DNA from 2 places in the Burkholderia aenigmatica genome. Region 1 is predicted to be linked to the other one. Evidence: riboswitches for the same ligand, from Rfam matches in the RefSeq annotation. Region 1 holds a riboswitch; the other holds the start of a gene.
The links. Region 1 has a riboswitch for manganese ahead of ACN8ZM_RS05235 (TMEM165/GDT1 family protein). Riboswitches for the same ligand answer to the same signal wherever they lie in the genome.
Positions count from the first base shown of each region.

Region 2: it holds a riboswitch for manganese, as region 1 does, so the genes downstream of both, ACN8ZM_RS28810 (sodium:calcium antiporter) here and ACN8ZM_RS05235 (TMEM165/GDT1 family protein) in region 1, are expected to answer to the same signal.

Region 1 is NZ_CP184468.1:1,095,003-1,110,553, forward strand. It holds gene ACN8ZM_RS05185 (exo-alpha-sialidase) at 1-501, shown strand, start outside; gene ACN8ZM_RS05190 (TlpA family protein disulfide reductase) at 498-980, shown strand; gene ACN8ZM_RS05195 (GlsB/YeaQ/YmgE family stress response membrane protein) at 1,081-1,335, opposite strand; gene ACN8ZM_RS05200 (hypothetical protein) at 1,598-1,810, opposite strand; gene ACN8ZM_RS05205 (FAD-dependent oxidoreductase) at 1,807-3,540, opposite strand; gene ACN8ZM_RS05210 (helix-turn-helix transcriptional regulator) at 3,705-4,514, opposite strand; tRNA gene ACN8ZM_RS05215 (tRNA-Thr) at 4,682-4,757, opposite strand; gene ACN8ZM_RS05220 (class 1 fructose-bisphosphatase) at 4,965-5,978, opposite strand; gene pepN (aminopeptidase N) at 6,258-8,951, opposite strand; gene ACN8ZM_RS05230 (DUF4136 domain-containing protein) at 9,139-9,849, shown strand; gene ACN8ZM_RS05235 (TMEM165/GDT1 family protein) at 9,904-10,476, opposite strand; yybP-ykoY riboswitch at 10,555-10,692, opposite strand; gene guaD (guanine deaminase) at 10,852-12,168, opposite strand; gene ACN8ZM_RS05245 (hypothetical protein) at 12,165-12,512, opposite strand; gene ACN8ZM_RS05250 (adenosine deaminase) at 12,540-13,565, opposite strand; gene xdhC (xanthine dehydrogenase accessory protein XdhC) at 13,584-14,594, opposite strand; gene ACN8ZM_RS05260 (disulfide bond formation protein B) at 15,266-15,551, opposite strand, start outside.
Region 2 is NZ_CP184469.1:2,627,144-2,642,694, forward strand. It holds gene ACN8ZM_RS28765 (TolC family protein) at 1-509, opposite strand, end outside; gene ACN8ZM_RS28770 (hypothetical protein) at 506-787, opposite strand; gene ACN8ZM_RS28775 (hypothetical protein) at 878-1,267, opposite strand; gene ACN8ZM_RS28780 (heavy metal response regulator transcription factor) at 1,512-2,183, shown strand; gene ACN8ZM_RS28785 (heavy metal sensor histidine kinase) at 2,180-3,589, shown strand; gene ACN8ZM_RS28790 (MFS transporter) at 3,609-4,817, opposite strand; gene ACN8ZM_RS28795 (DUF1289 domain-containing protein) at 4,914-5,099, opposite strand; gene dmeF (CDF family Co(II)/Ni(II) efflux transporter DmeF) at 5,102-6,406, opposite strand; gene ACN8ZM_RS28805 (metal/formaldehyde-sensitive transcriptional repressor) at 6,419-6,694, opposite strand; yybP-ykoY riboswitch at 6,815-6,983, shown strand; gene ACN8ZM_RS28810 (sodium:calcium antiporter) at 7,065-8,075, shown strand; gene arsH (arsenical resistance protein ArsH) at 8,158-8,880, opposite strand; gene arsC (arsenate reductase (glutaredoxin)) at 8,873-9,295, opposite strand; gene arsB (ACR3 family arsenite efflux transporter) at 9,316-10,386, opposite strand; gene ACN8ZM_RS28830 (ArsR/SmtB family transcription factor) at 10,383-10,715, opposite strand; gene ACN8ZM_RS28835 (copper-binding protein) at 10,913-11,284, opposite strand; gene ACN8ZM_RS28840 (efflux RND transporter permease subunit) at 11,281-14,487, opposite strand; gene ACN8ZM_RS28845 (efflux RND transporter periplasmic adaptor subunit) at 14,484-15,551, opposite strand, start outside.

The sequences.
Region 1 (15,551 bases):
GTATTGCCCGTCGAGGCGTCGGAGCCGGTCGTGCCGGTGCGCGCGACGTTCTCGAACTGGCACGTCGAGGCGTGCCCCGAGCACGGACCGGCGCTGGCGATCACGCCGGACGGCACGCGCCATCTCGCCTGGTTCGGCGTCGTCGACGGCCGGGCCGACGTGTTCTATTCGCGCATCGGCGCCGACGGCGAGCCGCGCGGCACGCCGTGGGCATTCGGCGCGAATCCCGCGGTGCCCGGCGAGCAGGTGTCGCATGCGGCGCTCGTCGCGCGCGGCGACGTCGTCTGGCTCGCCTGGAAGGCGTTCGACGGCGACACGATGCAGATCAAGCTGCGCCGGTCGGACGATCGCGGCGAGCACTGGTCGGCGCCGCGCGTGATCGCGTCGACGTCGGGCGCGAGCGACAACCCGCAATTGCTCGACGATGCGGGCCGCCTCTATCTGTCGTGGCGCACGCGTAACGACGGTTATCGGCTGATCGCGGTGGAGGGGGCGAAATGAAGCGGCTGATTGCGTTGCTGGGCATCGTACTCACGAGCGTGCCGGCGTGGGCCGGCGGCGAACTGCAGCCGCTGCGCGCGGCCGACGTCGCGCGCCTGTATGCGACCGCGCACGAGCGGCCGCTGGCGGTCGAGATCTGGTCGCTCGATTGCGGATACTGTCGCGAGAACGCCGCGCACCTGGTCGCGTGGCAGCGCCGTCATCCGGACGTGCAGCTCGCGATGGTCGCGATGGATGCATACGACGACAACGGTGCGGCGATCTCGCAGGCGCTCGCGCAGATGAACTTGCCGCCGCAGGTCGCGCAGTACGCGAACGCGGAGCCGATGCCCGAGCGTCTGCGGGCGGCGCTCGATGCGGGATGGAGAGGGGAGATGCCGCGCACCGTGTGGATCGGGCGCGATGGCGCACGCGAAGCGCGCAGCGGATTGCTGACGGCCGACGTGCTCGACGGCTGGTTGCAGCGCGCCAAGCGCTGAACCGGCCAGCGGCGCGCGGCGCGCGGCGAGCGGCGAGCGGCGAGCGGGCCGCGCGCCGGCCTGATACGAAAACGCGCCCGAAGGCGCGTGGAGAGAATCGTCAGGCCGCTCGCTTGAATAGCCGGATCACGAACAGCAGGATCACCGCGCCGACGACCGCGACGATCACCGAACCGATGAAGCCGCTGCCGACGCTGATGCCGAGCAGCCCGGCGAGCCAGCCGCCGATCACTGCGCCGACGATACCGACGATGATGTCGACGATCAGCCCGAAGCCGCCGCCCTTGACGAGCAAGCCGGCAAGCCAGCCGGCAATCGCGCCGATGATGAGCCACATAATCAAGCCATGAGCCATGGTTGTCCTCTCCTTGAGTTGTGTCGAATGACCGGACGTCGGCAGCGTTGCCGCAAGCTGAATGAAGGCGGCAACGCGACCTGCCGCGCCGCCCACGCAATGTAACGCGATAGACGGGTCGGAATCGTTAAGTAATGTTATGCACCCTTAACCGGATTTTCCAGGGAATTCGTCTGCATACGGGGAGGCTCGTGCGTGGACGATGCGTGATGAAATGAATATGTAATAAATGACCGCCGGTGAAGCCGGTCGGCCAGGGGCGTCATCGTTCGTGCGTCGATGCCTGCGTGCCCGTGTCGGGCAATCCGTCGCTTGCGTCGGCGATCAGCCGGGCGACGGTCGCGGGTTCGCCGATCGCCTCGATCGACAGCAGTGCGAAGCGGGCGAGAAAGAGCGATGCGTCCGCTTCACCGATCCGCGTCATCGTGCGGCACAGGTCGGTGTAGAGGGTGTCGCGTTCGGTATCCGTCATCATGCGGTCTCCTGAGGATCGGTTGACGCGCACGGATGGAGTGCGCGTTCGAGCGCGGCGGCCACGTCGCCGGCGCAAGCGTCGTGCCAGCGGCCGAGGACGTGACCGTCCGGACGCACGAGATAGACGGTGCCGTCGCGCGCGCCATACATGTCGAACAGCCGGCCGTCGTCGTCGTGGCCGCCGCAGGCCGGTTGCCGCGGAGCCGCATGCCGTGCGAGCGTGACGAGCGCGAACGGTATCCGCGCAGCGTGCAGGCGCCGTTCGAGATCGGCGAGTGCCGGACCGGGCACGCCGTCGGACGTGAAGCAGAACGCGGTAAAGCGCGGCGCGACGAGATCGGTCAGGTGGCCGCGACGCATGTCGCTGCCGTGCGCCGAGTACAGCACCAGCGGGCATTCGGCGAGCACCGTGCCGGGCGCGGGGCCGGCGGCAAACGTATCGCGTTCGGCTGCGTTGAGCGACGACGTCGCATAGGCGATGGCCGTCGTCTGGCGCGGATTGATCAGCGAACGCAGCGCCGGATGCCCGACCGCGAGTGACAGCACGGCCTTGCGCATCAGTTCGAACGCAAACGACGGCGGCGCCATGAACTCGGTGCTCTTCGTGCCGTAGCGGAGATTCTCGTGCGTCGCGAACACGCGTTCGTCCGAATAGCTGTCGAGCAACGTGTCCGATGCGAGCCCGCGAGTCACGTACGCGAGTTTCCATGCAAGGTTGTCGGCATCGTCGATACCCGAATTCGCGCCGCGCACGCCGAAGATCGGTACGAGATGCGCGGCATCGCCGCAGAACAGCACGCGGCCGTGCCGGTAGCGTTCGAGCGTCAGCGCGTTCGCCTTGTAGATCGTGATCCAGATCGGCGACCAGTCGCCGCGCTCGCCCATCATGTCGAGCAGGTTCTGCACGCGCGGGATCACGTTCTCCGGTTTCACAGCCGCTTCGGGATCCTCATCGTCGCGCAACTGGTAGTCGATTCGCCACACGTTGTCGGGCTGCTTGTGGACGAGCACCGTCGAACCCGGGTTCGACGACGGATCGAAGTACGCGAGCCGTTCGGTCGGCCGGTCGCTGTCGAGCGCGATGTCGACGATCACGTAGCGGCCCTCGTAGCTCGTGCCCTGGAGCGACAGGCCGAGCGCGTCGCGCATCGTGCTGCGTCCGCCGTCGCACGCAACGACCCAGTCGGCGTCGAGCGCATAGCCACCGAGCGGCGTGTCGACCTGCAGGCGCACGCCGTCCGGCTGCCGGATCACCCCGGTGACCTTCGCCTGCCAGCGAATCTCGATGAGTTCGGCGCGGCGCAGCGCGGCGTCGAGCAGGAATTGCTCGATGTGATACTGCGCGAGATTGATCATCGGCGGCAGCTTCTGGTTGTGGTCCTGCGGCATCGTGAAGTGCAGCACTTCGTCGCGACGGTAGAAGCTGCGTCCGCCGGTCCACGGCAACCCGGTGCGCAGGAAGTCATCGAGCGCGCCGAGCCGCTCGATGATCTCGAGGCTGCGCCGCGAGATGCAGATGGCGCGGCTGCCGTGGCAGACCGCGTCGTCGGCCTCGATCAGCACGCTGCGGATGCCGTGGTTCGCGAGGCCGAGCGCGACGGCCAGGCCGACAGGGCCGCCGCCGACGATCGCCACGCGATGCCGGTGCGTATCGATACCGTCGTTGCAGGCCGGCAGATGCGCGGGATGGCGCGCGGCGACGAACGGGTAGGGCTTGAAGTCGAGATCCATCGTTGGCTTCCAGGGGAGGGCGGTTCGACGTGCACGCGGGCCGCGGCAACGCGTGCAGGCAGTCGAAGCAGTATGGAAGCCGGGCGGACATCCGCTGTCCCCATTCCGGGTACGGCAAGCCGACCGGGATTTACCCCGATTCGGTCATTACCGGCCGGTTCGGTTCAGGGCTGCAGGCAGAGCGCGAACAACTGGCGCTGGCTCGAGATGCCCAGGCGCCGGTACGCGCGTTTCTGGTACGTGACGACGCTCGACGTCTTCACGCCGATCGTCTCGCCGATCTCGTGCGCGGTCTGGCCTTCGAGTACGCCGCGCAGCACGTCGAGTTCGCGCTTGGACAGCGCCGGGCATGCGCTGCGTAGCCGCGCGAGCATCAGTTGCGGGATACCGATCTGCGCCGCACCGGCGAGCGCGTAGTGATGCTTCGCGGCCTGCGCGATCAGCGGCGCGAGCGCTTCGATCTCCGCGATCTCACGCGGCTGGAACGCGCCGCTGCGATGTGCGCGGTACAGGTTGATCGACAGCCAGCTCGCATCGTTGGGCTGCATCAGCAGTGACAGACGGTCGGACACGTCGGGGCCGCGATAGCAAGCCGCGCGATACGCTTCATGATCGATCTCGTCGCCGGCCTGCTGGTGCAGCAGCAAATCGTGGCGGCGCGAGCCGCGATGCGCGCTCGATACGATCTTCTGGTTGCCGTCGAGCGCGTAGAAGTGTCGCGCGTAGGTGTCGGCGACGTCGCGCAGGTAACGGCCGCCGCGATGGTCGGCGACGGATAGCGTGCGCGGGCGGTTGCCGAACTCGTACGCGAAGATCGTGCATTGCGTGACCGACAGCGCATCGTCGAACAGCCTCAGCACTTCGGCCGCGAATGCGTTCGGCTCGCTGCCGCCGATCGCGGCGACGAGGCGCGTCGCACGCGATACATCCAGTTGCCCGGTGAGGTTCGGTCGCTCGAGACGCCAGGTGCGCATGATGCTCGGAAAGGGCAGGGTGATCCGAAGATTGTAATCGGCGGGATGCGGCGCGGGAGTCGGGTGATGCCCGCAAGCGGAGCGGGTGCGGACAAAAGGGCAGCGCACGATTCGGCGCCCGGAATGAGAAAAGGGCTGACAAGCATGCTTGTCAGCCCTTTATAACTTGGTGCCGGAGATAGGAGTCGAACCTACGACCTTCGCATTACGAATGCGCTGCTCTACCAACTGAGCTACACCGGCATCAGAGAAACGAAATTATAAGGTGAAATCTGAAACCTTAGCAATAGGTTTTGCGAATTTTTTTCAGCTTGCTGCTGCTGTTTCGCGAAACTCATCGACTCGGCAAACTTCCCGCTTCGTTTCACTGCGATGTGACCCGTTGGGGTCACATCGAGAGGCGCGATTGTACTAACGTCACGCGATACTGTCTAGTGCTGCAGTGCAAATTTATTGCTTTTCTAGATGGTAGCCCGTCACGCGCTCGACTTCGTTCTTCGAACCGAGGAACACCGGGACGCGCTGGTGCAGGCCCGTCGGCTGCACTTCCATGATGCGCTGCGTGCCATTCGTCGCGGCACCGCCCGCCTGTTCGACGATGAACGACATCGGGTTCGCTTCGTACATCAGGCGCAGCTTGCCCGGACGATCGGGCGTGCGCTTGTCGGCCGGGTACATGAAGATGCCGCCGCGGTTCAGGATCCGATGCACGTCGGCGACCATCGATGCGATCCAGCGCATGTTGAAGTTGTCGCCGCGCGGGCCGTCCTTGCCGGCGTTCAGTTCGTCGACATAGCGCTTGACCGGGTCGTACCAGTGGCGTGCGTTCGATGCATTGATCGCGTATTCGCGCGTGTCGGCCGGGATCTGCATGTTGCTCTGCGTGAGCACCCACGAGCCGACTTCGCGGTCGAGCGTGAAGCAGTTCACGCCGTTGCCGGTCGTCAGCACGAACACCGTTTGCGGGCCGTACACGGCGTAGCCGGCGGCGACCTGTTCCGTGCCGGGCTGCAGGAACGATTCCTCGGTGGCCTGCTTGCCGTCCGGGCAGCGCAGCACCGAGAAGATCGTGCCGATCGATACGTTCACGTCGATGTTCGACGAGCCGTCGAGCGGATCGAACACGAGCAGGTATTCGCCGCGCGGGTAGTTCGCCGGGATCGGGAAGAACGTTTCCATTTCTTCCGACGCCATCGCGGCGAGGTTGCCGCCCCATTCGTTCGCGTCGAGCAGGATCTCGTTCGACAGGATGTCGAGCTTCTTCTGCACTTCGCCCTGGACGTTCTCGCTGCCGGCGGTGCCGAGCGCCTCGCCGAGCGCGCCCTTCGACACGTTGTAGCTGATCGCCTTGCATGCGCGGGCGACGACTTCGATCAGCAGGCGCAGGTCGGCGGGGAGGTTGTTGGTCTCACGTTGCTGTTCGATCAGGAACTTCGACAGCGTGGTGCGGCGGGCAATGGACATGACAGACTCCGAAAGGCCAAAGAATCCTTGAATGGTCGCAATTTTACCCGCCGCGCCTCTCGCGCCGCCGGCTTTTTTCGTCCGGTTACATGGCCGGGCGGCCGAACCGGCCTGGTCTCCGGTGGCGGGGGCGGGCGAGATGCGCTTTGCCGCGGCGGCAGGCGGCGCGGTCGGGCCCCGCGATTGCGCCCGGTTCACGCGGTGCTCACACAATAAAAAAGCCGGTGCCGCGATTGGCGGCACCGGCTGTCTCGCGCGGGCGCGATGCGGGCGATGGCGTTACGCGAGCGCCTTCTCGACGATCTCGCGCACGTCGCGCGATTTCGCACCGGCGGCGACCTGCTCGAGGGCTTCGCGCATCCGGTCGCGCAGCGCCGGCGTGAAGCGGCGCCACAGTTCGAGCGAGCGGGCGAGGCGCGCCGCGACCTGCGGGTTGATCGCGTCGAGCGCGAGCACCTGTTCGGCCCAGAACGCATAACCCGAGCCGTCCGCCGCGTGGAATTGCGCGGGGTTGGCCGCGCAGAAGCTGAAGATCAGCGAACGCGCGCGGTTCGGGTTCTTCAGATTGAACGCGGGGTGCGCGAACAGCTTGCGAACCTTTGCGAGCGTCGGCTGCGCAGCCGTGCCGCGTTGCGCGGCCTGCATCGCGAACCACTTGTCGATCACGAGCGCTTCCTTCTCGAAGCGGCGGTAGAAGTCGTCGAGCGCGTGCTCGGCCGGTTCGTTCGCGCCGGCCGCCGCGGCGGATAGCAGTGCGCCGAGGGCAGCCGCGCGATCGGTCATGTTGTTCGCCGCGTCGTATTGCGCGGTCGCGAGGCGCACGGCATCGGCCGGGTTCTCGAGCTCGGCGAGATACGCGAGCGCGAGGTTCTTCAGCGCGCGGTGGCCGGACGCCTCCGGCGTCGGCTCGTAGGCGCCGGGCGTCTGGTGCTGTTCGTAGGCGGCGAGCCAGTCGGCGCGCAGCGCGGTGGCGAGCTGACGGCGCACGAACTGGCGCGCGCGATGCACGGCGGCCGGATCGGCTTCCGCCATCTGGTCGGCGAGGTAGGTTTCCGACGGCAGCGTCAGCGCGAGTTCGCGGAACGCCGGCGACAGCGTCGCGTCGGTCAGCACGCGGCGGAATGCGGCAACGAAGTTCTCGCCGAGCGTGAGCGGCTCGTTCGCGGCGGCGCGCGCGGCGAGCGTCAGCAGCGCGCGCGTCGCGAGGCGCTGGCCGGCTTCCCAGCGGTTGAACGGATCGCTGTCGTGCGCGAGCAGGAATGCGAGGTCGTCGTCGCTGTAGTCGTACTCGACGATCACCGGCGACGAGAAGTTGCGCAGCAGCGACGGCAGCGGTTGTTCCGGCACGTCGACGAACGTGAAGGTCTGCTCGGTGTCGGTGAAGTCGAGCACGCGCGTCGTGCCTGCGGCGGCGGCTTCGCCGTCGAGACGCAGCGGCAGGTCGCGGCCGTTGCGGCCGATCAGGCCGATCGCGAACGGAATCAGCAGCGGCCCTTGCTGCGTTTCGCGCGCGGCCGGCGACGCGTCGCCGTAACCCTGCGCGAGCGTGACCGTATAGCGGCGCGCGGCCGCGTCGTACGCGGTGCGCACCGACACGCGCGGCGTGCCGGCCTGGCTGTACCAGCGCTCGAACTGCGCGAGGTCGCGCCCGTTCGCGTCGGCCATCGCGTGACGGAAGTCGTCGCAGGTCACGGCGTGCCCGTCGTGGCGCTTGAAGTACAGGTCCATCCCCTTGCGGAAACCGTCACGGCCGAACAGCGTCTGGTACATCCGCACGACTTCCGAACCTTTCTCGTAGACGGTCATCGTGTAGAAGTTGTTGATCTCGACGTAGCTCTCCGGGCGCACCGGGTGCGCCATCGGGCCCGCATCCTCGGCGAACTGCAGCTGGCGCAGCACGCGCACGTCCTCGATGCGCTTGACCGCGCGGGCCGCCGATTCGATGTCGTCGCCCGCGGCCATGTCGGCCGAGAATTCCTGGCCGCGGAACACCGTCAGGCCTTCCTTCAGGCTCAGCTGGAACCAGTCGCGGCAGGTCACGCGGTTGCCGGTCCAGTTGTGGAAGTACTCGTGGCCGACCACCGATTCGATGTTCGCGAAGTCGGTGTCGGTCGCGGTCTCGGGGTTCGCCAGCACGTACTTCGTGTTGAAGATGTTGAGCCCCTTGTTTTCCATCGCCCCCATGTTGAAGTCGCCGACCGCGACGATCATGAAGCGGTCGAGATCGAGCTCGAGGCCGAAGCGCTTCTCGTCCCAGCGGATCGAGTGGATCAGCGAATCCATCGCATGACGCGTCTTGTCGAGATCGGCCGGCTCGACCCACACCTGCAGCAGCTTTTCCTTGCCGGAGCCGGTCGTGATCTTTTCCTCGATCGCGACGAGCTTGCCCGCGACCAGCGCGAACAGGTAGCTCGGCTTGCGGAACGGGTCTTCCCACTTCGCGAAGTGGCGGCCGTCGGGCAGGTCGCCGGAATCGACGAGGTTGCCGTTCGACAGCAGCACCGGGTAGGCGGCCTTGTCGGCGCGCAGCGTCACCGTGTACGACGCCATCACGTCCGGGCGGTCGAGGAAGTAGGTGATGCGGCGGAAACCCTCGGCTTCGCACTGCGTGAAGAAGTTGCCGCTCGACACATAGAGGCCCGACAGCGTCGTATTCTGGTCGGGTGCGCAGGCGCTTTCGAGCGTCAGCTCGAATGCATCGGGGACGTTCTCGACGGTCAGCCCGTGTTCGTGCGCACGCACGGCGTCATGCGGCGCGCCATCCAGCCATGCGCCGAGGAATTCGAGCGCTTCGCCCATCAGCTCCAGGTGCGGCGCGGGCGCGGCGTCCGGATTGCGGCGCACGCGCATCGTATTCCTGACGATCGTACGGGCCGGCGCGAGATCGAATTCGAGCGCGACGGAATCGATGAGGAAGGCCGGCGGCGTGTAGTCGGCGCGGCGGATCACGGTGGAGGAGGCGTTGTCGGACATGGTCGTCGAGATCGGTGGAATGGGGGACGCGCCCGTGGCACGGGCCGGGCGAACCGGGCCATTGTACAAAGGCTTGCGGCCGCGTGCCGGGCGAACTTTTTACCGGTTTCGGGAGTCCGCGTATTATCGGCATCCCGTTGCGGTTCGCGCGGTGCGACGAACGGGTGACGGATCGAAGAGGATCAACATGAAACGCGAATGGATTCAACGCGGTGCGGGCTGGGCGGCGGTGCTGTGCGTGGCGCTGCTGACCGGCTGCACCAGCTACGTGACGACCCAGGTCACGGCCTTCTCCGACTGGAGCGGCAGCGACGCGACACGCACCTATGCGTTCACGCGCACCGATGCGCAGAAGCACAGCATCGAGCAGTCGACCTACGAACCGATCGTGGCGAACGAGCTGTCCACGTATGCGTTCCGGCAGGCGCCGGCCGCGCAGGCCCGCTATCTCGTCGGACTGACGTACGGGGTCGGCAGCGATCTCGTGACGGTGCCGCAGCCGGTCTACTACGACCCGTGGTTCGCCGGCCCGGGGCCGTACTGGCGGGGCGGGCCGTGGGGGCCTTGGGGACCGTGGGGCCCCTGGGGGCCGATGCCGGCCGGCTATGTCGCGCAGACCTATCAGGTGTTCGACTACACGCTCGGCATCCGAATCACCGAGCGCGCGACGGGCAAGGAGGTCTACAACGTGACCGCGCGCACGACCGGCGACAACGGCGCGCTGCTGTATGCCATGCCGTTCCTCGCGCGCAGCGCGCTCGCCGATTTCCCGCTGGCGAACGGCGCGGTCCGCACGGTGCGGCTGCCGGTCGACAAGCGCGGCGGCCCGGCGGCGCCGGCTGCCAACGAGCGAGCGGTGCCTGCGGCGCCCGCTTCAGGCGCAGCCGCCGCGAAGTAGCGCGGCGTCAGTCCCGGCGCGGCCGTCCGGCCGCGCCCGCCATCTTCCTTCCCGTCAGACCCCGATGCCCAGCAGCGCGAGCGCGCCGAGCACGACGAACAGCACGGCCGCAATCCCGTGCACGAGCTTCGTCGGCAGGCGGTGAGCGAAGCGGTCGCCGAGCAGGATCGCCGGCACGTTCGCGAGCATCATCCCGAACGTCGTGCCGGCCACGACACCGATGTAGTCCTGGAAGCGCGCGGCCAGCGCGACGGTCGCGATCTGCGTCTTGTCGCCCATTTCCGCGAGGAAGAACGCGACGAGGGTCGCACCGAACACGCCGAGCCGCGATCGGTTGGCATTGGCTTCGTCGGCATCGAGCTTGTCCGGCACGAGGATCCACAACCCCATCGCGATGAACGAGAACGCGAGCGCCCAGCGCATGATCGACGGCGTGACGAGCGCGCCGAGCCATTCGCCGAGCGCGCCGGCAAAACCGTGGTTCACGAGCGTCGCGACGAGCACGCCAAGAATGATCGGCATCGGCTTGCGATAGCGCGCGGCCAGTACGAGGGAAAGCAGTTGGGTCTTGTCGCCGATTTCAGCGAGCGCGACGGCGCCGGTGGAGATCAGGAAGGCTTGGGACACGGATGGGGTTCCACGGGCCGGTGTTGTGCGTGCGAGCGACGATCCACGGCGCGCCGGGCCCTGATGCGGCGCACTGTGAACCATCGGTCTCGCCAGGCCAACGTGGCTGCGCCCGCCATGGCCATACGGCCAAGTCTGTTGACGGACGCCTCCGTCACGATGCGCGCCGGGGGCGCGGGACATCGAGCGGAGCGGCTACTCCCCAATGAGCGGCGAATTCTAGCACGGCGCGTTGCGCGCGGGAAAGCGATCGGGCGGCGCGGCGCCCGGAGTCGGGGCGGGATCGGGATACGGCAATCCTCGGCGGCCCGGCACGCGCGGCGGCGAATGCCCGCGCGTGCCCGCGTGTGCCGGGACGAGCCCCCGGGCAGGCCGTTACGCGGCAGGGCGGCGTGCCGCGCCGCGCTCGTGGACGAGTTTGCCGGCCGCATAGGTGCGGTACACCGCGCGGTCGTCGCCGAGCAGCGCGAACGCGAACAGCAGCTCCTCGAGCGAATCCGCGCGCTTCGTGCGGCGCGCGAGCAGCGGCGTGGCCTGCGGATCGAGCACGACGAAGTCGGCTTCGGTACGCGGCGCGAGCGTGCCGACCGTATCGGCGAGGTCGAGTGCCTGAGCGGCGCCGGCCGTCGCGAGCCAGAACATCCGCGTCGCGGTCAGGTGGTGGCCCGACAGCCGCGCGACCTTGTGCGCTTCGTTCATCGTCTGCAGCATCGAGAACGACGTGCCGCCGCCGACGTCGGTCGCGAGCGTGACGGGCACGTCGTATTCGCCGGCCTTGTCGAAATCGAACAGCCCGCTGCCGAGGAAGAAGTTCGACGTCGGGCAGTGCGCGACGACGGTGCGCGTCTCGGCCATCCGGCGGCGGTCCTCGTCGTCGAGGTGGATGCAGTGGCCGTACACGGCGCGCGGACGCAGCAGCCCGTAGCGGTCGTAGATGTCGAGATAGCTGCGATGGCCGGGGAACAGCTCGGCCACCCATTTCACCTCGTCGACGTTTTCCGCGACGTGGCTCTGCACGAACACGTCCGGATGGCGGCGCGCGAGTTCGCTGCACGCCTCGAGCTGTGCTTCCGTCGACGTCGGCGCGAAGCGCGGCGTGAGCGCGTACATCTGGCGGCCCTTGCCATGCCAGCGGCCGATCAGCTCGGCGCTGTCGTCATAACCCGATTGCGCGGTATCGCGCAGGAATTCGGGGCAGTTGCGGTCCATCAGCACCTTGCCTGCGATCATCCGCAGGTCGCGCGCGTCGCTCGCCGCGAACAGCGCATCGGCCGACTGCTTGTGCACGGTGCAGTAGACGAGCGCGCTCGTCGTACCGCACGCGAGCAGTTCGTCGACGAAGAAGTCGGCGACTTCGCGTGCGTGCTCGGGATCGCCGAACTGGCGCTCGGTCGGGAACGTGTACTTGTCCAGCCACGGCAGCAGGCCCGGTGCCGGCGACGCGATCATGTCCGTCTGCGGATAGTGGATGTGCGTGTCGATGAAGCCGGGCACGATCAGCTTGTCGCGCAGGTCATGGACGATCGCGTCGCGCGCGAGCGTCGCGGCGAGCTGCGCGTACGGGCCGGCCGCGACGACCTTGCCGTCGTCGACGATCAGGAGGCCGTCGGTCTCGTAGTTCGCGGCCTGGCTCGATTGCGCCGGGTCGCCGTTGAAGGTCAGCAGCTGGGAACGAAAAGCGGTTTGCGTCATGACGAATGGTCCTGCATCAAGGTAAGGCGAACAGAAGAAAACGAGCGACGCCGCACGAGGGCGGGATGGCGCCTGGCGAGCGGGTGCGGCACGCTGCGTGCCGCACGACCGGATGCGATGGCGCGGGCGAACGTGGCGGCCGAAGCCGCCAGCGAGTGGTTGCCGGCGGACCTCGCAGCCATTGCGCTCGCGACCGGTGCGGCGGCGAACGAAACGGCAAACCGCGCCGGCAGGCATGAGCGCGCGGCGGCGAACGGTGCCGTCGCCGCGCAGGCACGCGCGCGACCGCTTCGGCACGAGGCCGAACCGGTGGTCGCGAAGCGGATGCCGTTGCCGTGTTTCATCTGTCTAGCGTTCCTCGATGCCGGCCGTCACGCGGCGTGCCAGTACGCGTCGAGGCGCGCGAACAGCGCGTCGCGCTGCGCCGGTTCGATGAACGACGCCTCGAAGCCGTTGCGGATCACCGCATGGACTTCGGCATCCGTGAGCTGCAGCCCTTCGGCCGTCGCGAAGTAGTTTTCGTTGACGTAGCCGCCGAAATAGGCCGGATCGTCGGAGTTGATCGTCACGGCGACGCCGCGATCGAGCAGCGCCTTCAGCGTGTGCTTCGCCATGTCGTCGAACACGCACAGCTTGAGATTCGACAGCGGGCAGACGGTGAGCGCCGTGCGCGTTTTCGCGAGGCGCTCGACGAGTGCCGCGTCCTCGATGCTGCGCACGCCGTGGTCGATCCGGTCGACCTTCAGCACGTCGAGCGCTTCGTAGATGTATGCGGGCGGGCCTTCCTCGCCTGCGTGCGCGACGAGCTTCAGCCCGAGCGCACGTGCCTTCTCGAACACGCGCGCGAACTTGGTCGGCGGATGGCCGAGCTCGGACGAGTCGAGGCCCACGCCGATCAGGCGATGGCGATAGCGCTCGAACAGCGGCAGCGCGGATTCGAACGTCGCGAGCGCGTCCTCTTCGGACAGGTGGCGCAGGAAGCAGAGAATCAGCTTGCTCGACAGCCCGCGTTGTTCGGCATCGGCGAGTGCGCGCTCGATGCCCGCGACCACCGTCTCGATCGGCACGCCACGCTCGGTGTGCGTCTGCGGATCGAAGAACAGTTCGGTATGGACGACGTTGTCGGCGAGCGCGCGTTCGCAGTACGCGGCCGTCATGTCGTAGAAATCCTGCTCGGTCAGCAGCACGCTCGCGCCGGCGTAATAGATGTCGAGGAACGATTGCAGGTCGGTGAACGCGTACGCGGCGCGCAGCGCGTCGATCGAGTCGTACGCGAGCTTCACGCCGTTGCGCTGCGCGAGCGCAAAAATCAGTTCGGGCTCGAGCGAGCCTTCGATATGGATGTGCAGCTCCGCTTTCGGCGCGCGGGCAATCTTGTCCTTGAATGTCGGGGTCATGGCGTCGTTCTTGGTCGGTCAGTAGGTGGGGGAAGCCTGCGCGGACGCATTCGCGTTTGCCTCGACGGCCTGCAGCAATTGCGCAGCCACCGAGATCGCGATGACTTCGGGCGCCTTGTCGATGATGCCTTCGACACCGATCGGGCAGCGCATCCGCTCGACCTGGGCCGGGTCGATGCCGATGGCTGCGAGGCGATGATCGAACTGCACGCGTTTCGCGTGCGAACCGGTCATCCCGAAGTACGCATAGTCGCCGCGCCGCAGGATGCGCTCGGCCAGCACGAAATCGAGTGCGTGGTCGTGCGTCATCACGACGAAGTAGGACTGCGGCGGTGCTGCGTCGACCGCGTCGGCCGGGGCGGCGGCCGCCTCGATCGCGAGGTTGCCGATGCCGGCGAGCACGTCGGCCGGCGGGAACACCGCATCGGGCCCGTCGATCCAGCGCACGTGGCACGGCAGCGTCGCCAGTATCTTCACGAGCGCGGTGCCGATGTGCCCGGCGCCGAACAGCACGACGGGGAACGCATACGGCGCGATCGTTTCGGTCATCAGCGACACGCCGCCGGTTTCCCACAGCAGGCAGTCGGCACGCGCGGCTTCCGATTCGGGCTCGCTCAACAGCGGCGCGCCCGGCGAGGGGCCGAATGATACGCTACGCACGGTCGCGGCGCCGGCCGCGACACGCTTCGCGAGCGACATGATCCAGCCGAGATCGCCGACGTCGAGCCGCTCGAACGCGAGCACCACGGCGCCGCCGCAGCACTGGCCGAGGCTCGGGCCGAGCGCGAGCCGTTCGAGCCGGCGCGCGTGCGGCACGTGCGCGCCATCCTTCAGCAGGTGCCGTGCGATTTCGATCGCCTTCCATTCCAGATGTCCGCCGCCGATCGTGTGGCGAGCCGTGTCGCGCGTGACGAGCATCTTGGTGCCGGCTTCGCGCGGCGCGGAGCCGTCGGTGTGCGCGACCGTCACGAGCACGGCCGCTTCGCCATGCGCGAGCAGTTGCTGCAGATCGCCGAGCCAGGCTTCCATCAGCACGCTCCGTTCGGGACGACGCGGCACGACACGCGGCGCGGGCTGGCGGGCGTGGTGGCAACGATGACGGACGGGAGCGGGGCGGGCCGGCCGCACGGCCGATGCGGTGCGGCGGCAGCGCGCGGACGGCGCGCGCGGACGGCACCGCCGGATGGGCGGACGCCATGAGGGTGACGGATGCGGATGGTGTGCGTTGTCATGATGAATCCAGTCGACATTGCGGATCGGGCGCGCGTTACGCAGGGGTGGTGAGACCGCCTGGCCTCGCGCACGTAGATCGCCATCCAGTCCCGAAGATAGCACCGCAAGGCGACGGGAACATCGCGGGGCGGTGATCCGGGCTATCAGGAGGCGATCATGTCGATCATAGGCCCGCCGCGCGGGATCGGGGCGCCGACGCATGCACGTCGGGCCGAAACGCACGCGTGGCGGGGCTGGGCGCGGAAGTCGCGCGATGCGCGTTCGCCCGGATTGCCGGGCGGCGGCGGAGTAGGTGTTTACGCGGGGCCGGCCAAGCGGGGCTGCCTAGGCAGGGCCGCCCGGGCGCGGCTGCTCGGGTGCGGCCCGCCGGGTTGGGCCGGCGAGTGCTCCCGGGCCGGGCGGTCACCGGTCGGCGGTGTGCGGCCCGGGCGAGCGGGCCGCGCGCCGGCCGGTGCGAAACCGGCCGGTCAGGCCACGAGCTTGCGGCGATGGCGCCAGAGGCTCGCGACGACGGCGATCAGGATCGCGGCGAAGCCGATCAGCGACCAGCCGGGCAGCAGGATGCCGAAGATCGGCGGATAGACGGTCTCGCACAGCCCGGCGACCTTGAACATGCCGGGGAACCACTGCGCGGGCGGCAGGCTGTCGACGATCGGCTGCAGCGTGTCGAAGCCGCAGCTGAAGCCCGGATTCATCTGGATCGACAGATGCCGGGCGGCCGTGCCGACACCGCCGGCCGCGGCGATCGCGATC
Region 2 (15,551 bases), on a different replicon from region 1:
CGTGTGTCGGCTGCGACCTTCAGCATCGCGTCGGCTGTTTCGAGCTTGGTCTGCTCGAAGCGGCGGCGTTCGATGTTCGTCGCGAGCGGCATCGTCAGCAGCGCGAACACGTTCGCCGAGAACGTGCGGCCGAGCGTCAGCTCGCCGTCGCCGGCGCGTGTGCGGCTGAACGCGAAGCGCGGGTTCGGCAGCCGGCCCGCCTGGACGAGATCGGCTTCCGACAGCCCCAGTTCCGCGTAGGACGCCTGCAACCCACGGTTGTTCAGCAGCGCGACCTGCACCGCGTCGTCCATCGACAGCGGCTTGGCCAGCAGTTCCTTCGTCCGCTTGTCGACGGCTTCGCGGTCGGCGTCGGTCTTGACCACGACCGCGTCTTTGCCGATGCGTTCCGACGCGGCGGACGACACCGCGTCGAACCCGCCGTCCTTCGAGAACGTCGTGCAGCCCGCGAGGAAGGCCAGCACGGCCGCAGCCGCGCCGATCCTCGGCGATATCGCAAGCATCGTCATGGCGCGGCGCCTCCGTGCTTCGAATGCGCGGCGCCGCTTCCGGCCGCGCCGCCCGTCGTACGTCCTTTCGCGGGCCGCTCCATCACGTCACGGTTCAGTTGTTTCCAGCCCGGGCCTTCTTCGTCCCGATACGGCCGATAGCCGTCGAATGCTGACGTCACGGTCACATCCGGCACCGCCACGGCGGCGTCCGCCGGATCGGGCAGCGGGGTTTGCGCAGGCGCGAGCGACGGCACGAGGGCCGCCGCGCCAAGCAGCGCCGCAGTAATCAATCGCATGAATGGGTCTCGTCGTGAGTCGTCCGGCGGGCGTGATGCCGCCGCCGGAGCGGATTGCAGAGCGCGGCCGGTCGGGGCCGCGGGCAGGGTCTAGACGAGATGCCGGCGCGGCGGCCGGTCGATGCCGCCGGTCAGGAACGACACGACGACCGGCGTCGGTGCGAAAGAGACGATCGCGATACCGATACTCGACGTGACGGACATCGCGGGGAGATCCGCCATGCCGGTGCCCAAGCAGCAGGACCCGCACGCGGAGCACGGCTGTGTATGTCGCGCATGATCGTCGTGTTCGTGCCGATGCTGGCCACCCTGCGCGCTCGGCATTGCATGTGGCGCTGCTTCAACGGCACTCGCCCCGCCTTCCGCATGCGGCATGGCGACGACCGCGCCCGCGCATGCCATCGACACAGCCGCGAACGACTGGATCGGCAGGCTCAGCGCCAGCAGCACGACGAGGACGAATTTGCGCCAGTACGACATGGATGCGGAATCACGCAGGCAACGACCGGATGTGCCGGCGCAGCGCCGCGACGGCGCGCTCCGGGGACACGACGGCCGCAGCTTATCGCCGCCGCGGTGACGACGACATGGCCGAAACATGACCGGCGTTTCATGACAATTCCGTCATCCCGCGGTCATCCTTCGCGCACGCGCGGCGCCGTAAGCTCTGGCGTTACACTGACCGGCTGGAATCACGGATGAATCACGGACAGCCTGCCTCACCATGCGGATACTGATAGTCGAAGACGAACCGAAGATGGCGTCGTACCTCCGGAAAGGGCTGATGGAGGCGAGCTACACGGTCGACGTCGCGGAAAACGGCAAGGACGGGTTGTTCCTCGCGCTGCACGAGGATTTCGATCTCGTCGTGCTCGACGTGATGCTGCCGGAACTGGATGGCTTCGAGGTGCTCAAGCGGCTGCGCGCGCAGAAGCAGACGCCCGTGCTGCTGCTCACGGCGCGCGAGGCGATCGAGGACAAGGTCGCCGGGCTCGAACTGGGCGCCGACGACTACCTGCTCAAGCCGTTCGCGTATGCCGAGTTCCTCGCACGCATCCGCTCGCTGCTGCGGCGCGCGCCGCGCAACGTGCGCGACCTCCTGCAGGTCGCCGATCTCGAAGTCGACCTGATCCGCCGCCGCGTGCGCCGTGCCGACACCCGCATCGACCTGACCGCGCAGGAATTCGCGCTGCTGCAGTTGCTCGCCGAGCGCGAGGGCGAAGTGCTGACGCGCACCTTCATCACGTCGCAGATCTGGGACATGAATTTCGACAGCGACACGAACGTCGTCGATGCGGCGATCAAGCGCCTGCGCGCGAAGATCGACAACGCCTATGAGAAGAAGCTGATCCACACGATCCGCGGAATGGGCTACGTGCTCGAGGATCGTTCGTGACGCGCAGCCCCGGCTCGTATTCGCTGCTGCGGCGCCTGACGCTCGCGTTCGCCGTCGTCGCCGCGCTCGTGTTCGCACTGACCGGCGCGTACCTGTATCGCTCGCTGTCCGCCGAGCTGACGCGGCGCGACGATATCGAGATCTCCGGCAAGCTCAACCAGTTCCTGCAACTCGCGCACGCGAGCGGATCGATCGCCGCGCTGCGTGCCGATCCCGCCGTGTTTCATGAGGTGCTGTTGTCGCACCCGGGCGTGTATCTCGGCATCTACGATGCGCAGAACCGCGCGATCGTCGAGCATTCCGACGAAGCCGGGAATACGCTGGCGTCGGTGATCGCAGCACCGCATCCGGCCGATAGAGCCAGCGGGCCGTTCACCTGCTCGCCGCCCGGCATCGGCACGTCGCGTTGCGTCTACGCACGCGCCACACTCCCGTCCGGCGACGCGATCCAGGTCGCACTTGCACGCACGGCAACCGATCGCCAGTCGCTGCTCGAAAGCTATCGCGTCGACATCTGGCTCGCGGCGGCCATGGGCGCGCTGCTGGTCGGCGCGCTCGGCTACGCAGTCGCATCGCGCGGCCTGCGCCCGGTCGAGAGCCTCGGCCGGCAGACGTCGCGCATCGAGGCGCACAACCTGAACGCGCGGCTCGACGCGCGCGGCGGCCCGGTCGAGCTGCGTGAACTCGCGACGTCGGTCAACCGGATGCTCGATCGCCTCGAACGCGCGTTCGTGCGGCTGTCGCAATTCTCTTCCGATCTTGCGCACGACATGCGCACGCCGCTCGCCAACGTGATCAGCTCGTCGCAGGTCACGCTGTCGCGCGCGCGCACGACCGAGGAATACGAAGCGCTGATCGATTCGAACATCGAGGAATGCGAACGGCTGCAGCGGATGATCGAGAACATGCTGTTTCTCGCGCGCACCGACAATGCGCGGCAGCACCTGAAGACCGCCGAGCTCGACGCCGGCAGCGAGCTGCGCCGGCTCGCGTCGTATTTCCAGGCACTGGCCGACGAAGCCGGCGTGCGCATCGACGTGCATGGCGAAGCGCCGGTCGTCGCCGACGCGACGCTGTTCCGGCGCGCCGTCAGTAACCTCGCGTCGAACGCGCTCGAACATGCGGAGGCCGCGTCGACGATCGAGCTGGCGGTTTCGGCGCAAGGCAGCTACGCGGTCGTCGAAGTCACGAATCGCGGCGCCGCGATTCCGCCCGAGCAGGTCGACAAGATCTTCGAACGCTTCTACCGGATCGATTCGTCGCGGCACGGCGCCGCGCGCAATGCAGGGCTCGGGCTCGCGATCGTCAAGTCGATCATGGAGCTGCATCGCGGCAAGGTCGAGGTCGCGAGCCGCGACGGGCGCACGACGTTTGCGCTTTATTTTCCGCGCGACACGGATAGCTAGACCGTTCGCCGCCTTCCGGCTAGCGATCCTGAACGGCGGCGAACGACGTGCGAATGCAGACGAGCAACATGATGGTCACCGCGCTGAACACTGCTCCTGCGTAGAACGTAGCCGCGGCGCCCACCCGGTCCCACAGGATGCCCGCGACGACACTCGATACGAGCGTCACGACGCCGCTGAGCAGATTGAACACGCCGAACGCCGTGCCTCTCAATTCGGACGGCGCGGCATGCGCGACCATCGTCGCGAGTAACCCCTGCGTCATCCCCATATGGAGCCCCCACAACGCGACACCGACCAGGACGGTTCCCCAATGCGCGCCAAGCGCAAGCACGATATCGGCAGCGATCAGCAGGACGAGCCCGGCCGTCATCAGCTTCGTGTGGCTCGTCGTGTCGGCGAGCTTGCCGAACGGATAGGCCGACAGTGCGTACACGACGTTCATCGCTACCATCACGAGCGGTACGAGCGCGACAGGCACGCCGCTGCCCATCGCGCGCAGCACCAGGAACGCCTCGCTGAAGCGGGCCAGCGCGAACACGGCGCCGACGGTGACGACCCACCAATAGCGCGCACCGAGTTGCTTCACGACATCGCGGCGGATCGGGTTGACACGCGGCTCGCCTGGCGCACGCGCCGGCTCGTCGATACCGAACGCGAGCAGCGCCACGGCCAGCATGCCCGGAATCACGGCGAGCCAGAAGGCGAAACGGAAGTCGTCGTGCCAGATCAGCATGATGACGACGGCCAGAAGCGGCCCGAGAAACGCCCCCACCGTGTCGAGCGACTGTCGCAGCCCGTAGGCGGCACCGCGCAAGTGGACCGGTGTGACGTCCGCCACCAGCGCATCGCGCGGCGCACCACGGATTCCCTTGCCAATCCGGTCGACGATCCGTGCCGTCACCACGATGCCAATCGTCGGCGCGATGGCGAACAACGGTTTGCTGAGCGCGCCGAGCCCGTATCCGGCGACCGCCAGCCACTTGCGATTGCGCAGGTAGTCGCTGAGCGTGCCGGAGAACATCTTGACGACCGGCGCTGTCGCTTCGGCGATCCCCTCGATGACGCCGATCGCGGTCGCGCTCGCGCCGAGCCCTGCCATCAGGAACATCGGCAACAGGCTGTGGATGATTTCCGACGACACGTCCATCAGCAGGCTGACGCAGCCCAGCACCCAGACACTGCGAGGAATCTGGCGAAGAATGCCGGTCGACGGTTCGGTCTGCATGGGTCGCTCCCGGTTCAGGAATCCTGACACTGGATGCCGGTGATACTACTGCAGTCCAGTGACACGACCGCACGTGCCGGCCGTCACGCGAGCACGCTATTTCCCCGTGTCGCGCCGGATCTTCGCTTGCCGGCGCACGCGATCGTTCAGTATCTGGTGCCGGCGAGTGTCGGTCATCTTCTTCCAGTCGCGCGCCTCGTCACGCGTGCGCAGGCAGCCCACGCAGAATCCGGTGCGGCCGTCGAACGCGCACAGCTCGACGCACGGCGATTTCACGGCCACGATCAGGCCGCCTTCGCCGACGCCATCACTTCGACGGTCACGTGGGAAACGCCGTCAAATCGCGCAACGAGCGCACGGTAGAAGCGCGCGTCACGCGCCGCGTCGAATGTCTCGACAGACACGATCGCGCTCATGTGCCCGGGACCGACACGCCACACGTGGAGATCGTTGACCTTGTCGCCAAACGCCTCGATCGCCTGGCGTACACGCTCCGCCAGCTTGCGATCGACGTTGACGTCGAGCAGGATGCCGCCCGTATCGCGCATCAGCCCGTACGACCAGTTCGCGATGACGAGCGCGCCGATGATGCCCGCGAGCGGATCCATCCAGACCCAGCCGAACGCACGTGCGAGCAGCAGCCCGATGATCGCCAGCACCGACACCGCGGCATCGGCGATCACGTGAACGTAGGCCGACCGGATGTTGTGATCGCGGGCGGCGGCAGCGTGCGCGCCTTCGTGATGATCGTGTTCGACGAACGTCAGCGCGTGCTCGTTGCCGTTCAGCGTCACGATCGCATCGAACGCATGGGGCTCGGGAATGGTCTCTCGCGATTCCAGGAAGCCGTTGCGCGCGACCATCGTGAAATGCTGTCGCGATTGGTCGGGGCGAACGGTCGTAATCGAGGCGGACACCCCGTCGAGGCTCGACTCGCCGGTTGCCGGCGCGATCCGGAACACCGGCGGCACGCCGTCCTCGAACACCGATACGTCGAACACGCCGGCTGTCGAGAAGACCCTCATGGCTTCGTCCGCGTGATCGGCGTGATCGCCGTGTGCGTGCCCATGTCCGTGGCCGTGGCCGTGGCCATGCCCATGATGGTGGCCGTGATCATGCCCGTGATGGCCGCCGCTCAGCAGCCACACGCTCGCCAGGTTGACCGCGAGGCCGAGCACCGCGATCGGAATCGCCTCGCCAAAATGGATCGGCACCGGCGACAGGAATCGCGCGACGGCCTCGTAGCCGATCAGGATCGCGATCATCGCGAGCACGATCGCGCTCGTGAACCCGGCCAGGTCACCCAGCTTGCCGGTGCCGAACACGAAGCGCGGATCGTCGGCGTGCCTGCGCGCATAGGTGTAGGCCAGCGCTGCGATCAGCATTGCGCCTGCGTGTGTCGACATGTGCAGCCCGTCGGCGACGAGCGCCAGCGATCCGAACAGCGTGCCGCCGACGATCTCGGCCACCATCATCGCCGCGCACAGGCCGATCACCATCCACGTCCGCCGCTCGTTCTGCTCGTGCGCCGCGCCGAGGAAGATATGGTCGTGCCCCGCGCCGAACGCGTCATTCGTGAAATTGCCCATGTTCCACCCCGATCACTTGAAATAGCTGTGCACCACGTCGATCAGCTGCTCGGTCGCGCTGCCTTCGTGCTCATCCGGCCCATGTGCATCGACCATGTGCTCGCGAATGTGGTCCTCCAGCACGACGGCCAGCAGCCCGTTCATCGCGCCGCGACAGCTCGTGATCAATTGCAGCACCTCGTTGCAGCCGCGTTCCTCCCCGAGCGCGCGCTCGATCGCCTCGACCTGGCCCTTGATACGGCGCACGCGGTTCAGCAGCTTCTGTTTTTCACGAACGGTATGACTCATCGACGACTGACTCCTGGATAGTGGGGGGGAGTATAAATCCGGAAGGTTTCCCCTATAGGGGAGAGGGGTATATTTTTTTGAGATGAAGGCTTGTCGAAAGCAATCCGCTCGGCTAGACTGCCCTTCGTCTTTGGGGAGTAGCCTGCTTTCCATCCCCGGAAAGCGAACGCCGTCAACACACTCGGCCTGCGGCCGTGGCGCGTTCAGCCTGATCGGCTTGGCGAGACCATGGGTGCATCGCGTCGTTCCTGGTCGGACGTCGTCGGATGCGCCATGGTTCGTCAGCGTCCGACCACGGAGTCCCCATGTTCCCCACCGCCTTTTCCCCGCGTTTCGCCGCCGTCCGCGCGCATGCCTGCGGAGGTGCCGCATGACCTTCATGTTCCTCGAACTGGCGTTCATGCTGATCGTCATCCTCGTCGCCGCCGAGGTCTTCACCAATGCGCTCGAACATCTCGGCGAACGCCTGAAGATTTCCGAAGGCGTCACCGGCTCGCTGTTCGCGGCCGTCGGCACCGCGCTGCCCGAAACGATGGTGCCGCTGCTCGCGCTCGCCGGGGGCACGGCGAACCAGACCGTGAACGAGGAGATCGGCGTCGGCGCGATTCTCGGCGCGCCGCTGATGCTCGCGACGCTCACCACCTTCCTGATGACGCTCGCGGTGATCCGCTCGCGCGGGCTGCGCGGCACGATCGCGCCCGAACGCACGGGCTTCGTGCGCGACCTGAACTACTTCCTCGCCGCGTTCTCGCTGGCCACCGCCGCGATGTTCGTCCCGCATCACAACTGGGCCGTGCGCGCGCTGCTCGCCGCGATGCTGGTCGGCATCTACGTGATGTATGTCGTGATGACGTTCCGCGCGTCGAACCAGCTCGTCGATGCCGGGCACGGCACCGAAGCGCCGCACAAGATGTTCCTGTCACGCCTGGGCCTGCCGACCACCCTCGCGACGATTGCGCTGCAGTTGCTCCTCGGCCTCGCGCTGCTGGTCGGCGGTGCGAAGGGTTTCATTCACGGCGTGGAAGGCGTGTCGCACGTGCTCGGTGTCTCGGCACTGCTGCTGTCGCTGATCATCGTGCCGATCGCGACGGAGTTGCCGGAGAAGGTCAACAGCGTGCTGTGGATCCGCCGCAAGAAGGACACGCTCGCGTTCGGCAACATCACCGGCGCGATGGTGTTCCAGGGCACGCTGCTGCCGGCGATCGGCATCATGCTGACGCCGTGGGAGCCACGGCCCGAAGTGCTGACCGGCGTGATCATCACACTCGCGGCGGCAGCGTGGCTGCGCTTCAATGCGCGCACGCGCGGGCTCGCGATCTGGGCCTTGCTGGCGAATGGCGCCGGTTATGCGGGTTATCTGTTCATGACGCTGGCGCGCTGATCGTGCCCATCTCGCGCGTAGAGCATGCTCCCGCCGCGCCGGCGGGAGCGACGCCTCATCGCGCCGCCCACCGGAAAGCGGCTCAGATTCGCGATTGGTTTACACGCTGCGACAGTTGTTCGGCGCTTTCCTTGCGCTCGCTGTAGCGATCGGTCAAGTACGCGCCGACGTCGCGCGTCAGCAGCGTAAACTTGACCAGCTCCTCCATGACGTCGACGACCCGATCGAAATACGCGGACGGTTTCATCCGGTCGTCGTCGCCGAATTCCATGAACGCCTTCGCGACGGACGACTGGTTCGGAATGGTCAGCATGCGCATCCAGCGCCCGAGCACGCGCATCTGGTTGACCGCGTTGAACGATTGCGATCCGCCGCTGACCTGCATGACCGCCAGCGTCTTGCCCTGCGTCGGCCGTACCGCGCCGACCGACAACGGAATCCAGTCGATCTGCGATTTCATCACGCCGGTCATCGCGCCGTGCCGCTCGGGGGAGCACCACACCATGCCCTCCGACCATTGCACGAGCTCGCGCAACTCCGCCACCTTCGGGTGGCTGTCCGGCGCATCGTCAGGCAACGGCAGTCCGGCCGGATTGAAGATCCTTGCTTCGGCGCCCATGGCCGTCAGCAGCCGCGCCGCCTCCTCGACCAGCAGCCGGCTGAACGAGCGCGTGCGCAGTGACCCGTAGAGCAGCACGATTCGAGGCGGATGCGTCGACGGCTGCGCGGGTTGCAGCCGGCTCGCGTCCGGCATGCGAAACAGCGTGGCGTCGAGTTGCGGCAGATCGTTCAGGTAGTCAGACACGCTTGCCCTCCGCATCGATCACGATTTCACCGTCTTCCTTCGCAAACGGCCCCTTCTGCGGATCGGGCAGGATATCGAGCACCTGCTCGGACGGGCGGCACAGCCGCGTGCCGAGCGGGGTGACGACGATCGGGCGATTGATCAGGATCGGGTGAGCGACCATGAAACCGATCAGATCGTCGTCGCTCCATTTCGGATTGTCGAGATCGAGCGCTTCATAGGGTGTCCCCTTGCGCCGCAGCACGTCGCGTACCGGCACGCCCATCGCCGCGATCAGCGCGCGCAGTGCCTCGTGCCCCGGCGGCGTTTCCAGATAAAGCACGACGCGAGGCTCGACGCCCGTGTTGCGAATCATCGCCAGCGTGTTGCGCGACGTGCCGCAATCGGGGTTGTGATAAATCGTGATGTCGGTCATTTCCGGATTCCTGAATAATGTCACGCGCACTCGTACCAGCCCTTCGAACGGTTGACGATGCGCACGACGAGCAGCATGACCGGCACTTCGATGAGCACGCCGACGACGGTCGCGAGCGCTGCACCGGAGTGGAAGCCGAACAGGCTGATGGCGGCCGCCACGGCCAGTTCGAAGAAGTTGGACGCGCCGATCAACGCCGACGGGCAAGCGATGCTGTGTTTCTCGCCGACGACGCGATTGAGCCCATAGGCGAGCGCCGCGTTGAAGAACACCTGGATCAGGATCGGCACCGCGAGCAGCGCGATCACCAGCGGCTGCTTCAGGATCGCCTCGCCCTGGAACGCGAACAGCAGCACCAGCGTGGCCAGCAGCGCGGCGATGGACCACGGGCCGATCTTCGCCATCGCGCGGTCGAACGCCGCCTGCCCCCTGGCGAGCAACAGCCTGCGCCACACTTGCGCGAGGATCACCGGGATGACGATGTAGAGCACGACCGACGTGAGCAGCGTCGCCCACGGCACCGTGATCGCGGACATCCCCAGCAACAGGCCGACCAGCGGTGCGAAAGCGATCACCATGATGCTGTCGTTCAGGGCAACCTGCGACAGCGTGAACAGCGGATCGCCGCCCGTCAGCCGGCTCCACACGAACACCATCGCCGTGCACGGCGCGGCGGCCAGCAGGATCAGGCCGGCGATATAGCTGTCGATCTGGTCGGCCGGCAGCAGCGGCGCGAAGAGGTGCCGGATGAACAGCCAGCCGAGCAACGCCATCGAAAACGGCTTGACGAGCCAGTTCACGACGAGCGTGACGCCGATCCCCCGCACATGCTGCCGAACCTCATGCAACGCGCCGAAGTCGACCTTGACGAGCATCGGCACGATCATCACCCAGATCAACAGTCCGACGGGCAGGTTGACCTGCGCGTATTCCATGCGGCCGATGCGCTGAAAGAGTTCCGGCAGCGCCAGGCCCAGCGCGATGCCGAGCACAATGCAAAGCGCGACCCAGATGGTCAGGTAGCGCTCGAAGAATCCGATGGCGGGCGGGGCCACCACGGCTTGCGGCCGGGCAACGTTCGAGCCGGTCATGCGCCGCCTCCGCAACAGTCGGGTGCGGCCGGTACGCCACAGGCAGCGCCGGCGCAGCAGTTCTCGGTCAGGAACCCGATGAGCCCGCTCATCGATTCGAAATTCGCCGCGTAATAGATGAACCGGCCGTCCTGACGCGCAGTGACCAGATCGGCGTGCGACAGATCCTTCAGATGGAACGACAGGCTCGATGGCGACAGCCCGATCTGCTGGGCGATCGCACCGGCCGACAGCCCTTCGGGCCCGGCCACGACCAGTGCGCGGAAGATGGCCAGGCGCGCTTCATGAGCAAGCGCGCCCAGGGCGCGCACGACGAGATTGGAGTCCATGGCGCGAAGGATAGCGCCATCATTTCGACATTTCAAGCATTGTTGAAATATAGATGCCGATCCCATGCCGAGCTGTATCCAACCCGTCGTGCGCCGTCTAACGCCGCCGCACGAGCCGCTTCCGGCTCGACATGCGCGGCGCCGGTGCAACCGCCGTCCCGGTTCACGGGCGGGCGATGCACCGGCGCATCCTCAGGTCAGGACGCCTTCACCAGCTTGACGATCGTCAGCGTGCCGTCGACCTTCTCGATCCGTACCTTGACCTTGTCGCCCGCACGCGCGTGTTCGAGCATCGCGGCGTCCTTCGCCTTGAACGCCATGGTCATCGGTGGCATCCCGACGTTCTCGAGCGCACCGTGCTTCAGCGTGATCTTGCCGCTCGCGGCATCGACCTTCTTCACTTCAGCGTCGGTCAGCGCGGCATTCGACTCGCCCGCGCCGCCCGACGACATCTTCATGCCGGACATGTCCATGCCGGCCATGTCGCCGGCGGCAAAGGCGGGGGTAACGAACGCGCCGACAGCAAGAACGGCGGCAGTCGCAACGGTAACGGTAATCAATTTCTTCATCGGGATTCTCCGGTTGGGATGGATGGCACGTTCGTGCCGTGAGGAACTGCTTCGGAATGCCGCGCATGGCCCATGCTTCGGGCACGACGGCGCTGAAGCAGGAGCCATGCGGCGGGAATGACGAACATCGACAGCAGCGGCGCCGTGACCATGCCGCCGACCATCGGCGCAGCGATGCGCTGCATCACTTCGGAACCGGCACCGTGCCCGATCATGATCGGCACGAGGCCGGCGAGCACGACGGCCACCGTCATCGCCTTGGGCCGCACGCGCAGCACCGCGCCTTCGCGGATCGCGTCGAGCAGCAGCGCATCGGTCAGCGGTTCGCCGGCATCGAGCCGGCGCTGCAGCGCACCCTTCAGGTACAGCAGCATCACGACGCCGAACTCGGCGGCCACGCCCGCGAGCGCGATGAAGCCCACCGACGTCGCGACGGACACCGCATGGCCGAGCGCCCACACGAGCCAGAAGCCGCCGACCAGCGCGAACGGCACCGTCGACATCAGCAGCAGCGCATCGGCCGCCGAGCCGAACGTGAGGAACAGCAGCACGAAGATCACCACCAGCGTTACCGGCACGACGGTACGCAGCTTGGCCGCCGCGCGTTCGAGATACTCGAACTGCCCCGACCACGCGATCGAATAGCCGGGCGGCAACGCGACCCGTTGCGCAACGGCCTGCTGCATCGCGCGCACGGCGCGCTGCAGATCGGTGCCGCGGATGTCGACGTACACGTAGCCGGACAGTCGCGCGTTCTCGCTGCGGATCATCGGCGGACCGTCGGCGATCGCGATGCGCGCGACGTCGCCCAGGCGGATCTGCGCGCCGCGCGCGGTGACGACCGGCAGTTGCCGCAGGTTCTCGACCGAATCGCGCACCTCGCGCGGGTAGCGGAGGTTGATCGGGAAGCGCTCGCGCCCCGCGATCACTTCGCCGACGTCGTCGCCGCCGACCGCCGACGACACGACCGACTGGATGTCGGCCACCGACAGCCCGTAGCGCGCGGCCGCAAGCCGGTCGATGTCGACGTCGATGTAGCGGCCGCCGTTCAGCCGTTCCGCGAGCGCGGACGTGACGCCCGGCACCGGCTTCACCGCTGCCTCGACCTGCTTCGCGATCGCGTCGATCCCGGCCAGGTCCGGCCCGGAAATCTTCACGCCGACAGGCGTCTTGATGCCGGTGGACAGCATGTCGAGCCGGTTGCGGATCGGCGGCACCCACACGTTCGACAGGCCCGGCACCTTCACCGTGCGATCGAGTTCGTCGACGAGCTTCTCCGGCGTCATGCCGGGGCGCCATGCGCTGCGCGGCTTGAACCGGATCGTCGTCTCGAACATCTCGAGCGGCGCGGGATCGGTCGCGGTGTCGGCGCGGCCCGATTTGCCGAACACCGTGTCGACCTCGGGCACCGTCTTGATCAGGCGGTCGGTCTGCTGCAGCAGTTCGCTCGCCTTGTCGGCCGAAATGCCCGGTAGCGCAGTCGGCATGTACAGCAGGTCGCCTTCGTCGAGCGGCGGCATGAATTCGCCGCCGAGCCGCGACAACGGCACGGCCGTCAGCACGAGCGCGACGACCGCGATGCCGATCGCAAGCCACGGGCGCCTGAGCGTCGCTTCGAGCAGCGGCCGGTACACGCGGATCAGCACGCGGTTGATCGGGTTCGCGTGCTCGTGCGGAATGCGACCCCGCACGAGATACCCCATCAGCACCGGCACCAGCGTCACCGACAGCCCGGCGGCGGCGGCGATCGTGTAGGTCTTCGTGAACGCCAGTGGCGCGAACAGCTTGCCTTCCTGCCCTTCCAGCGAAAACACCGGGATGAACGACAGCGTGATGATCAGCAGCGAGAAGAACAGCGCGGGCCCGACTTCCGCAGCCGACATCGCGACGAGCTCCCATCGGCGCGCGGCCGTGATCGGCTCGCCGGGATGCGCGTGGTCGTACGCTTCGAGATGCTTGTGCGCGTTCTCGATCATCACGATCGCCGCGTCGATCATCGCGCCGATCGCGATTGCAATCCCGCCGAGCGACATCAGGTTCGCGTTCACGCCCTGGTAGCGCATCACGATGAACGCGGCCAGCACGCCGAGCGGCAGCGACAGGATCGCGACGAACGCGCTGCGCAGATGAAACAGAAACACCGCGCAGACGATCCCGACGATCACGAACTCCTCGATCAGCTTGTCCTTCAGGTTGCCCACCGCGCGCTCGATCAGTTGCGAGCGATCATAGGTCGTGACGATTTCGACGCCAGGTGGCAGCGAACGCTTCAGGTCGGCGAGCTTCGCCTTCACCGCATCGATCGTGGTCAGCGCGTTCTTGCCTGAGCGCATCACGACGACACCGCCCGTCACCTCGCCCTGCCCGTTCAGCTCGGCGATCCCGCGCCGCATCGCCGGGCCGACCTGGATGCGCGCGACGTCGCCGAGCAGCACCGGCGTACCGGCGTCGTTCGTGCGCAGCACCACGTGCCGGAAGTCGTCGAGCGTGCGCAGGTAGCCGGTCGAGCGCACCATGTATTCCGATTCGGCCAGCTCGACGACCGAGCCGCCGGACGCCTGGTTCGCGTTGCCGAGCGCGTTCGCGACTTCCGCCTGCGTGATGCCGTACGCGCGCAGCTTGTCCGGATCGAGCACGACCTGGTACTGCTGCACCATGCCGCCGATGCTCGCGACTTCCGACACGTCCGGCACCGCCTTCAGCTCGAACTTCAGGAACCAGTCGTTGAGCGCGCGCAGTTGCCCGAGATCGTGACGGCCGGTGCGATCGACGAGCGCGTACTCGTATACCCAGCCGACGCCGGTCGCATCCGGCCCGAGCGATACCGTCGCGCCCGCAGGCAGCCGGCTCTGCACCTGGCTCAGGTATTCGAGCACGCGCGAACGCGCCCAGTACGGATCGGTGCGGTCGTCGAACAGCACGTAGACGAACGCGTCGCCGAACGACGAATACGCGCGGACCGTTTTCGCACCGGGCACGCCGAGCAGCGTGGTCGTCAACGGATAGGTCACCTGATCCTCGACGATCTGCGGCGCCTTGCCCGGATACGACGCCTTCACGATCACCTGCGTATCCGACAGATCAGGCAACGCATCGAGCGGCGTCTGCTGCAGCGAGTGAACACCCCATGCGGCGATCAACACGGTGGCAAGCAGCACGAGGAAGCGGTTGTGGACGGACCAGCGAATGATGCGCGCGATCATCGTTCGCCTCCCTGCGGTTCGACCTTCGTCAGCCGGTAGCCATCGTCGCCCTGCGTGAACGAGAAGCGCACCGTCTCGCCCGGCTTCACGTCCGGGAACGCGGAGGGCGACGGCTTGCCGAATGCCATCGTCATCGCGCCCCAGCCGAGCGCCGGAACGGGTTGATGCGAGAACGTGATGTCGTCGGCCGTGACCTGTTCGACCTTGCCGGTGGTTTCGTAGATCGGTGCCGCCGCCGTCGATGCCGACGCGGGTGTCGCCGCTGCCCCGCTCGCGCCGGTGCCGCTTTCCAGCCGCGGCAGCACGCTTTTCAGGCTCGCCTCGGAATCGATCAGGAACTGCCCCGATGCGACGACCGTGTCGCCTTCGTTCAGCCCGCCGAGCACTTCGGTGTCGCTGCCGACGTCGTTGCCCAACGTCACGGTCACGGGCTGAAGCCGGCCATCGCGGTTCTTCACGATCACGATCGAGCGCTTGCCGGTCGCGATCACAGCTTCGGACGGCACGAGCAGGCGCGATACGGTCTGCCGTGCGGCGACCTGCACGCGCATCAGCATGCCGGGCGTGAGCTTCAGCGCGGCGTTGTCGATCTCCACGCGCGCCTGCAGCGTGCGGCTGCTCGTGCTGATGCCGGGCAGCACTTCGCGGATACGCCCCGTGAAATGCTGCGACGGGTCGCCCGCGAACGTCGCGTCGACCGACATCCCCGGCTGCACGTTCAGCGCAAGCGCCTCGGGCACCTCGACGATGAGCCACAGCGTCGACAGCCCCGCGATCTTCGCGAGCGTCTGCCCGGGTGCGACCATCGCGCCGTCCCGCACGTTCAGCTCGCTGACGACGCCGGTTTCCGGCGCGGTCAGCACGACATGCGTCTGGGCCTTGCCGGTGCGATCGAGGCTCGCGATCATGCCGTCGGGAATCGACAGCGCCCGCATCCGCGCGCGAGACGCATCGAGCAGGCTGCCGTCCATCCCGCCGCGCTTGAGCGCGAGGTATTCCTCCTGCGGCGCGAGCCAATCAGGCACGAACAGCGATGCGACCGGGGCGCCCTTCGCGATGCGCTG